One region of the Frankia sp. Hr75.2 genome, then DNA from elsewhere that is predicted to be linked to it. Evidence: predicted binding sites of a transcription regulator. Region 1 holds the regulator's gene; the other holds the start of a gene.

Region 1 (4,744 bases):
TCCGGTAGCTCACCGGGACGCCGGTGAACGCCTGTGACGCCGTCACCAGCACCAACGAGAAGACAAGGCCGAGGAGCGTGCTCGCCAGCGCCACCACGACGATGCGGCCGCGCCTGGTCAGCCGCAGCGGCGGCCGCGCACCCGACCTCCCCCGCCCACCGGCCCGCGACCGGGACCCGGCCCGAGGTCGAGGTCGAGCCTCAGGCCGGGCGTGGGGCTGAGGCCGGGGACGCTGGGGCTGGGACTGCCCACTCGGCCCAGGACGCGGCCCGGGCGCCGCGGCGGCCGACCCGGCCGCGACCAGCCCGACGGCTGCCTCACGCCACCACATGCCGGGCATCTCGATGACGGACGCCCCGGATCGCCGCTCACCGCCCCGCCTGGACTCACCGGGCGGCACCGTGGCGGCCGGAGCAGCCCCCGAGAGACCACATCGGGCGCCACGAGAGCGAACCGGGCGCCCTACCGGCACGCGGCCCATGCCGCGCACCGCCACCCCCCGCACCCCGCGGCCACGGACGGCGACTCCGCCCACCGCGGCTCCACGCACGCCGCGTGCCCCCCGCGCACCCGTCGCGACCTGCGCACCCTGCCGCAGCGCGCAGCTGCGGGACACCGGGTGACCCCGCCGAACTGACGCATTCCCACCGGCCGCACCGCCACCGTCGGTCATGCCAACCTCCCAGGCGCGAACACTCGTTCGATCGAACGCCTGAGCGATTCTTACACGGCCGCCACGCACACTTCCCCCGACACGCTCGAACAGACGTTTGAGATTCGGCGACCGGCCGACTACCGTCAAGGACGATCAGTTGTGGACGATCGTGCGAGATGAACCGAGCACGAAGGACCCTGCCAAACCGATCAGCCGAACCGATCAAAAGTTACTAATCGGACAAAGCATTGGAACGACCGGGTGGGTGTTGGCGGAGCCGGGCCGTCGACCACCCGGTCCTTGGCAGCCGCCGGTGGCACCATCCGCCGCGCGGAAGCATCGACAGGAGAGCGGTAAGCGATGACCAGCCAGGAACGGGGTACCCGCCGAGGTGACACCCGTGGCAACGTCCGGGATTTTCCCGACAGCCCCGCGGACGCCTCGGGCCTGACGCAGCGGCAGAAGAAGGTGCTCGAGGTCATCCGGTCCGCGGTGGAGCGGCGTGGATACCCGCCGAGCGTCCGGGAGATCGGCGAGGCTGTCGGCCTGACCAGCACCAGCAGCGTGGCACACCAGCTCAAGGTGCTGCAGGAGAAGGGGTTCCTCCGGCGCGACCCGAACCGGCCGCGGGCGATGGAGGTGCTTCCGATCGGCGGCGCGAAGGCCGGCGGGCGTTCCCGCGCGGGTGCCGCGGCGGCGGCCGGCGCACCCGCCGAGACCACGGCGCTGGAGGCCGGCACGCCCACCTACGTCCCCCTGGTGGGGCGGATCGCCGCCGGTGGGCCGATCCTCGCCGAGCAGGCGATCGAGGACGTCTACCCGCTGCCGAAGGAGATCGTCGGCGAGGGAACTCTGTTCCTGCTCAAGGTGGTCGGCCAGTCGATGATCAATGCCGCCATCTGTGACGGCGACTTCGTCGTCGTCCGGCAGCAGCCGGTGGCGGACAACGGCGAGATCGTCGCGGCGATGATCGATGGGGAGGCCACGGTCAAGCGGTTCCGGCAGCGCGACGGCCGGGTGTGGCTGGCGCCGGAGAACCCGGCCTTCTCCGACATCCCGGCCGAGGACGCGACCATCCTCGGCCGCATCGTGGCGGTGATGCGCCGGGTCTGATCCCCGGCACGCGGCCGGCACCGGGCAGGCCAGGCACCGGTCAGACGTCAGGCGTCTGACCGGTGCGGTGTTCAGCTCGCGGTGTTCCGTCGGGGCTGGTGTTCAGGCAGGGCCGTCAGGCGCGGAACGGCTCCAGCTCGGCGGCCAGGCCCACGGGCACGCGCGCGGCGACCTCGGTGCCCTTGCCGGTGTGCTCAACTCGAAGCACCTCGCCGATCTGGTGGATGCGGGAGACGAGATCGCCCCGGGTGTAGGGCACCAGCAGGGACATCTCGACCTCCGGGTGCGGTATCCGCGCCGAGAGCGCCTCCACCAGCTCCTGCAGCCCCGCCCCGGACCGCGCCGAGACGAAGATGGCGTCCGGCACCGCCTGACGCAGGACGGCGAGCGTGGTCGGGTCGACCGCGTCCACCTTGTTGACCACGATGAGCTCGGGCACCCCGGCCGCGTCGATCTCGGCGAGCACCTCGCGCACGGCCGAGATCTGCCCCATCGGGTCCGGGGCCGAACCGTCGACGACGTGCAGGACGAGGTCGGCGTCCACCACCTCCTCGAGCGTCGAGCGGAACGCCTCGACGATCTGGTGCGGCAGGTGGCGCACGAAGCCGACCGTGTCGGCCAGGGTGAAGATCCGGCCGTCGGGCAGCGTGGCCCGGCGCACCGTCGGGTCGAGGGTCGCGAACAGCGCGTCCTCGACCAGTACGCCCGCCCCGGTCAGTCGGTTGAGCAGCGACGACTTGCCGGCGTTGGTGTAGCCGGCGATCGCGACGGCGGGAACGGCACCGCGGCGGCGTGACGACCTCTTGGTCGCCCGGACGGTGGCCATCCCGGTGAGCTCTCGGCGCAGCTTGGTGATGCGCGCGCGCAGCCGGCGACGGTCCGTCTCGATCTTCGTCTCACCGGGGCCACGGGTACCGATCGGCGCCCGGCCGCCGCTGGCGGCCTGCCGGGACATCGACTCACCCCAGCCGCGCAGCCTCGGCAGCATGTACTGCAGCTGGGCGAGCTCGACCTGCGCCTTGCCCTCGCGCGACGTCGCGTGCTGGGCGAAGATGTCGAGGATCAGCGCCGTCCGGTCGATCACCTTGACCTTGACGACCTCCTCGAGCTGGCGCAGCTGGCCGGGGGTCAGCTCGCCGTCGCAGATCACCGTGTCCGCGCCGGTCGCCAGTACGATCTCGGCGAGCTCCTTGGCCTTGCCGGAGCCCACGAAGGTCGCTGCGTCGGGCCTGTCCCGGCGCTGCACGAGCGCGTCGAGCACGACCGAGCCGGCGGTGGTGGCGAGCGCGGCCAGCTCCGCCATGGACGCCTCGGCCTCGACCTGCGAGCCCGACGTCCACACCCCGATCAGAACGACCTGTTCCAGCCGGAGCTGGCGGTACTCGACCTCGGTGACGTCCTCGAGCTCGGTGGTGAGGCCCGGGACACGGCGCAGCGCGCCACGGTCCTCCAGGTCGAGCCCGTCGCCCTCCTCGTCGAAGAACGAGAACCCGTCGGCCTCGGCCAGGGCGAGCGCGGTGCCGGCGCGACCGTCACGACCCTCGTGGCCGTCGTTTTCGCCCGAGTGCAGTTTCAGATGCCGGGTGGACGCCACAGCGGCGTCAGCGCGAAGACTCATACCATCCGTTCTCAACGCGGCACGGTGACCGCGTCATTCCAGTCCGCCCCGGCCGGGACGGCACTCTTTCGCCCCATCAGCCGGGTTCGCCCGGCCGATGAAACACCGTCATCCCCAGGGTGACACGGCGTACCCGCGATCGCGAACCCTTTACCGGACGGCGCCCGCCACCGGACGACATCGGCGGACCTGAGGCGGGCACCCGGCCCGACGCCCGGGCGCACCCACGCGCTACGGGTCCCCGAGGGAGATCGAGGGACTTCGCCCTGCCTGCCCCGGCCGCGCTCAGCCGGCCCCGACAACGCTCGGACGCCGCTCGCCCGCGGGAGCCGCCGGGCCGAAGCCACCCGCCGCGCGCAGCCAGTCGGGACGAAGGACACCGTCCGACACCAGCACGGCCGGGCCACTGAGCAGGACGGTCGACTCCCGCCAGCCGACGGTCAGCCGCCCGCCGGGGAGGTCGACCTCGACCTCTGCGGGCGGCCCATCGCCATTGCGGGCCGCCCAGGCCACAGCGACGGCACACGCGCCGGTGCCGCAGGACGCGGTCTCACCGACGCCCCGCTCGAAGACCCGCATGGCGACCCCGTCCGGAGCCGGGACGACGACCTCGACATTCACGCCCTCGGGGAAGGCGGCGGCCGGGTAGGCCGGCGCGCGCAGATCCAGGCGCGCCAGGCCGGCCGGGTCGAGGTCGTCGGCGAAGCAGACCGCGTGCGGGTTCCCCATCGAGACCGGCACGGCGGCGAACTCCCGCCCGGCGACCGTGACCGGCACCGGGCCGGCGGCCAGCTCGGGCGGTCCCATCTCGACGGTGACGTCGCCGCCCGCCGGCACCTCGACCGCCCGCAGGCCGGCCCGGGTGGCGATGACGAGACGGCCGGGCGCGGCGTAACCCGCGTCGACGAGATAGCGGGCGAACACCCGGATCCCGTTGCCGCACATCTCGGCGATCGACCCGTCGGCGTTGCGATAGTCCATGAACCAGCGGGCGGCCGCGCTGTCGCCGGCGGCGGGCTCGGCCGCGGTCAACACGACCCGCAGCACCCCGTCGGCGCCGATGCCGGTGCCCCGGTGGCACAGCGCCCGCACCAGCTCGGGGCTGAGATCGAGCTCGCCGTCGGCATCCGGCAGGATGACGAAGTCGTTACCCGTTCCGTGTCCCTTGACGAAGCGCACGCCGCGATCGTACGGCCGCGGCGGGCTCACCCCGCGGCAGCCGCCCGCGAACGGTCCCCTCGCCCCGAACCACCCGGATACGCGGTACCTCCTGACTGCGCGGTACCTCCCGAACGCGTCGGCTGGGCGGGACGTCCCTGCGGGTCGCCAGGACGCCCGTACTGGTCGCCGGGACGTCC
Region 2 (4,744 bases), on a different contig from region 1:
CCGGAGGAGCGTGATCATGGCCGGTGAGACGGTGATCACGGTCGTCGGCAATCTGACGAACGACCCCGAACTGCGTTTCACGCCGAACGGCGCCGCGGTCGCGAGCTTCACGGTCGCGTCCACCCCGCGCACGCTCGACCGCGGAACGAACGAGTGGAAGGACGGCGAGGCGCTCTTTCTTCGCTGTTCCATCTGGCGGCAGGCTGCCGAGCACGTCGCCGAGTCCCTCACCAAGGGTGCGCGCGTCATCATTCAGGGGCGTCTCAAGCAGCGCTCCTTCGAGACCCGCGAGGGTGAGAAGCGGACGGTGATTGAACTGGACGTCGACGAGATCGGTCCTTCGCTGCGTTACGCGACCACGAAGGTCACCAAGGCGGCCCGCGGTGGCGGCTTCGGTGGTGGCCAGGGTGGCGGCGGCTTCGGCGGCGGCCAGGGTGGCCCCGGCGGCCCGAGCGGGCCTGGTGGCCCCGGTGGCCAGCCCGGCGGCGGCTACAACGGCGGATCCCCACAAGGCGGTGGCTCCGGCTATGCCGGCGGCGCCGTCGACGACCCGTGGTCACAGCCCGCGGGTGGTTACTCCGACGAGCCGCCGTTCTGAGCGGCCGGGTGTCATCTTCGCGCGACCGGAACTCGGGCGCAAAACGAGGTAGGAGCTCATCCATGGCCAAGGCGGCCGTGCGCAAGCCCAAGAAGAAGGTTTGCGTCTTCTGCAAGGACAAGGTCCACTACATCGACTACAAGGACACTTCCCTGCTCCGGAAGTTCATCTCCGACCGGGGGAAGATCCGCGCCCGCCGGGTGACCGGCAACTGCAGCCAGCACCAGCGTGACGTCGCGACCGCGGTGAAGAACAGCCGCGAGATGGCGCTGCTGCCGTACACCTCGACGGCCCGCTGAGGAGGATGACGATGAAGCTCGTCCTCACCCAGGAGGTCCCGGGGCTCGGCAGCCCGGGGGACATCGTCGACGTGGCCGACGGCTACGGCCGGAACTACCTGGTGCCGCGCCGGTACGCGATTCTCGCGACCCGCGGCGCCGAGCGTCAGGTCGCCCAGATCAAGCGGGCGCGTGACGCCCGGGCGGTCCGCGACCTCGACCACGCCAAGGAGATCGCCGGCCAGCTCTCCGGCCTGTCCGTCCGGCTGGTCAGCCGCGCGGGCAAGGAGGGCCGGCTGTTCGGCTCGGTCACGGCCGCCGACGTGGTGTCCGCGGTGACCGACGCCGGAGGCCCCGCGCTGGACCGGCGCCGGGTCGAGCTGAGCACCCCGATCAAGTCGCTCGGCTCGCACACCGTCGCCGTGCACCTGCACCCCGAGGTCAGCGCGAAGCTGACCGTCCAGGTCACCTCGGCCTGACTGCGGACGCAGGCCAGGGTCGCGCCGTTCGTGGCGCCACCCTGGCCTGCTCTTGTTAGCAGCGCTCGGGATCCGGGACCGAAGGTCCGAGAGCTGGGATCTTGGGATCCAGCTCTGAGATGTCGGGACTTGGGAACCCGGGTACGAGGGATCGGGACCCGTTCTGGAGCAGGTCGCACAGACCTCACCCCCGCTGACGCCGGTTCCAGCACGACCGTGGCAGCTGAGTGAGTCCATGGGACACGCTCATTCGCCACGCATCAGCCGGTGGCTTCCTGGCCGCTCGGAGCCCGGTGCTCCGGGGTTCGGCGGCTTGGCGCCCGGTGACTTACTCGGATGACGCGACCACATCCAGATCACGTCTGTTTCCGCACGTGAGCGGGTGGTGACGCTGCGGCTCGGGCAAAATGATCGTGGGCATGTCGCGGGGAGATCAGATCCCCGGGCGATATAGCTCAAAATGATTAGTCAGACCGCGATCTCGGGGTTGCGTCAAAGATTTTTTTGTCCACAGGTGTCGTATCCCTGTAGTCCTTCTGGCGCTGCGGTTCCGGGCGCTCGCGGCGCCGTCATCCACAACGTCGCCGCCGCTCGTCCCGAGGCGTTCCCCAGAATCCCCCTCGTTACCAACAGGTTGTCCACAGGTGGGTGTGGATAACTTTTTGGAGCCTCCCCGTGGGGACCTCTACTGTCGAGCCCTCCACACTGGCCATGTATCCGTGGGAACGGGATAGTCCAGACGGGTGAGGTGGGCGTGATCTTCGGATCGGTGGGCGGGCGGTCGAGTTGACACCCTCCAAACTGCGGTCGAACATATGTTCGATAGGGTCGGTGGGATCGGGTTCGATGAAATCGGGTCCGGTGGGATCGGGGCCTGTGGGATCGGGTCGGGAGCTTCCGGCGCACGGCGCTGCTCCGATCGCCCGGTCGCGGCGGTGCGCAGGTGGGCCGGTCGACATCCGGGAGGGGGAGGCTTGAGCGTCGCCGACATCGCGCGTGGGCCTGGATCCGCGGTCGAGTTCGATCGCACCCCGCCCCACGATCTTCCTGCGGAGCAGAGCGTGCTGGGCGGCATGCTGCTCTCGAAGGACGCGATCGCGGACGTCGTCGAGGTCCTCCGTGCGAGCGACTTCTACCGGCCGGCGCACGCCACCGTCTACACCACGATCGGCGACCTCTACGGCCGTGGGGAGCCGGCCGACGTCATCAGCGTCGCGGCCGAGCTGGGCCGGCAGAACCTGCTGGAGCGGGTCGGCGGGCCGGCCTACATGCACACGCTGATCTCCAGCGTCCCGACCGCGGCGAACGCCGGCTACTACGCGCGCATCGTCGCGGAGAAGGCCGTGCTGCGCCGGCTGGCCGAGGCCGGCACGCGCATCGTGCAGCTCGCCTACGGCCCGGCGCCCGACGTCACCGATGTCGTCGACCGGGCCCAGGCGGCCGTCTACGAGGTGACCGAGCGGCGCACGAACGATGACTACACCCCGCTCGGCGAGTTGCTGAACCCGGCGCTGGAGGAGATCGAGGCGATCCAGGCCCACGACGGCGCCCTGACCGGGGTGCCGACGGGGTTCACCGACCTCGACGAGCTCACCAACGGCCTGCACGGCGGCCAGCTGTGGATCGTCGCGGCCCGGCCCGCGGTCGGCAAGTCGACCCTGGGCCTGGATTTCGCCCGCGCCGCGTCGATCAAGAACGGGATGACCTCGGTCGTCTTCTCGCTGGAGATGAGCCGCATGGAGATCACCATGCGGCTGCTCTCCGCCGAGGCCCGGGTGTCGCTGCAGAACATCCGCACCGGCCGGCTGACCGACGACGACTGGGGTCGGCTGGCCCGGCGGATGGGGGAGGTCGCCGAGGCACCGCTGTACATCGACGACAGCCCGCACCTGACGATGATGGAGATCCGGGCGAAGGCGCGGCGGCTCAAGCAGCGCAACGACCTGCGGCTGGTCATCCTCGACTACCTGCAGCTGATGTCCTCGCCGAAGAAGGTCGAGAGCCGCCAGCAGGAGGTCAGCGAGATCTCCCGGTCACTGAAGCTGCTCGCGAAGGAGCTGGAGGTCCCCGTCGTGGCCATCTCGCAGCTCAACCGGGCCTCCGAGCAGCGGGCCGACAAACGGCCCCAGGTCTCCGACCTGCGCGAGTCCGGCAGCCTCGAGCAGGACGCCGACGCGGTCATCCTGCTCTACCGGGAGGACACGGTGGAGAAGGAGTCCGCGCGGGCCGGCGAGGCCGATCTGATCATCGCCAAGCACCGTAACGGCCCCACGGGCACCGTCACGGTCGCCTTCCAGGGCCACTACTCCCGGTTCGTCGACATGGCCAACTGATCCACGCCGTGATCCGGTGGAAGGGCGGCCGCCCGCTGCGGTCGGGTCGACTGGCCCGATCGGACTGGTCGGCGGGCCGACCGGCCTGAAGAGCCGGCCCCGCGGTGACAGACTGGGCGACATGAGCGTTTCCGGTGTTCCCCCGCGCGACTCCGGGGTCGTCGAGGTCGCGCGGTTCGACGTGTTGCCAGGGTCCGAAGAGGAGTTCGCCGCGGCGTACCGAACCGTCCGGCACGAGCTGGTCGCCACGCCCGGGTGCCGCTCCGCCCGGATGACCAGGGGGGTCGAGTCCCCGTCCAGCTTCGTGCTCCTGGTCGACTGGGACAGCCTGGAAGCGCACACCGAGACCTTCCGCGGTTCCGACCGGTTCACCCGGTGGCGGGCGGCGCTCTCCCCGTTCTTCGCGGCCGCGCCGTCGGTGGAGCACGTCGTGGCGATCACAGACCCCGTCGCGCCGGCACCGGCGTCGGCGGACCGGCCGGCCAGCTCCTGAGCCCGCCGGCCGTCGCGCGCCTCCGCCGCCATGATGACCTTCATCGGGTACCTCTTTCTGGCGCCCCTCTCGGCCGCGTTCTTCGGCTTTCTGGTGTGGCTGCTGCCCGCGATCGCGATGCGCGACGTGATCGGCCGAATGCGGATCCGGCCGTTCACGTTCTTCGTGACCGGCTACATCTTCATCGGCCTGATGAGCTTCTACCTGCTGGTCTTCTACGAGGACCATGAGGTCGCCCCGTTCCTCGGAACGGTCGCGTCGCTGGGCCTGGTGTGGGCGGTCCGGCGGTGGTGGCGGTCGCGGCGCGGCTCCCGCACGGTCGCCGGGTTCAACCGGCTGACGGGCCCCCGGCGGCGCTCGGGAGCGCCCGCCAGCGGGCCCGGCATCCCCCACCCGGGCCAGTGGGGCGTCCAGCCGGGGCAGTACGGCGTCCAGCCTGGCCAGTGGGGGGTCCAGCCGGGGCAGTACGGCGTCCAGCCTGGTCCGCACGGCACCCACCCCGGCCAGTGGGGCGTCCAGCCTGGTCCGCACGGCGTCCAGCCCGGTGAGCACCCCGGTCCGTA

Evidence for each region. Region 1 encodes LexA, which represses DNA repair genes until DNA is damaged. Its sites were predicted from a motif close to CGAACNNNNGTTCG; they were not measured.
Region 2: the regulator LexA is predicted to act here: its motif matches at 2,164-2,177, upstream of dnaB (replicative DNA helicase).

What each region holds. Positions count from the first base shown of each region.
Region 1 covers NZ_CASGGV010000303.1:32,724-37,467, forward strand. Annotated here, with positions in the region: gene AC559T_RS25120 (LysM peptidoglycan-binding domain-containing protein) at 1-94, opposite strand, end outside; gene lexA (transcriptional repressor LexA) at 1,016-1,768, shown strand; gene hflX (GTPase HflX) at 1,884-3,386, opposite strand; gene dapF (diaminopimelate epimerase) at 3,672-4,565, opposite strand; gene AC559T_RS25140 (EAL domain-containing protein) at 4,592-4,744, opposite strand, start outside.
Region 2 covers NZ_CASGGV010000022.1:119,007-123,750, reverse strand. Annotated here, with positions in the region: gene AC559T_RS02760 (single-stranded DNA-binding protein) at 17-598, shown strand; gene rpsR (30S ribosomal protein S18) at 661-897, shown strand; gene rplI (50S ribosomal protein L9) at 909-1,355, shown strand; gene dnaB (replicative DNA helicase) at 2,330-3,688, shown strand; gene AC559T_RS02740 (antibiotic biosynthesis monooxygenase family protein) at 3,810-4,181, shown strand; gene AC559T_RS02735 (hypothetical protein) at 4,212-4,744, shown strand, end outside.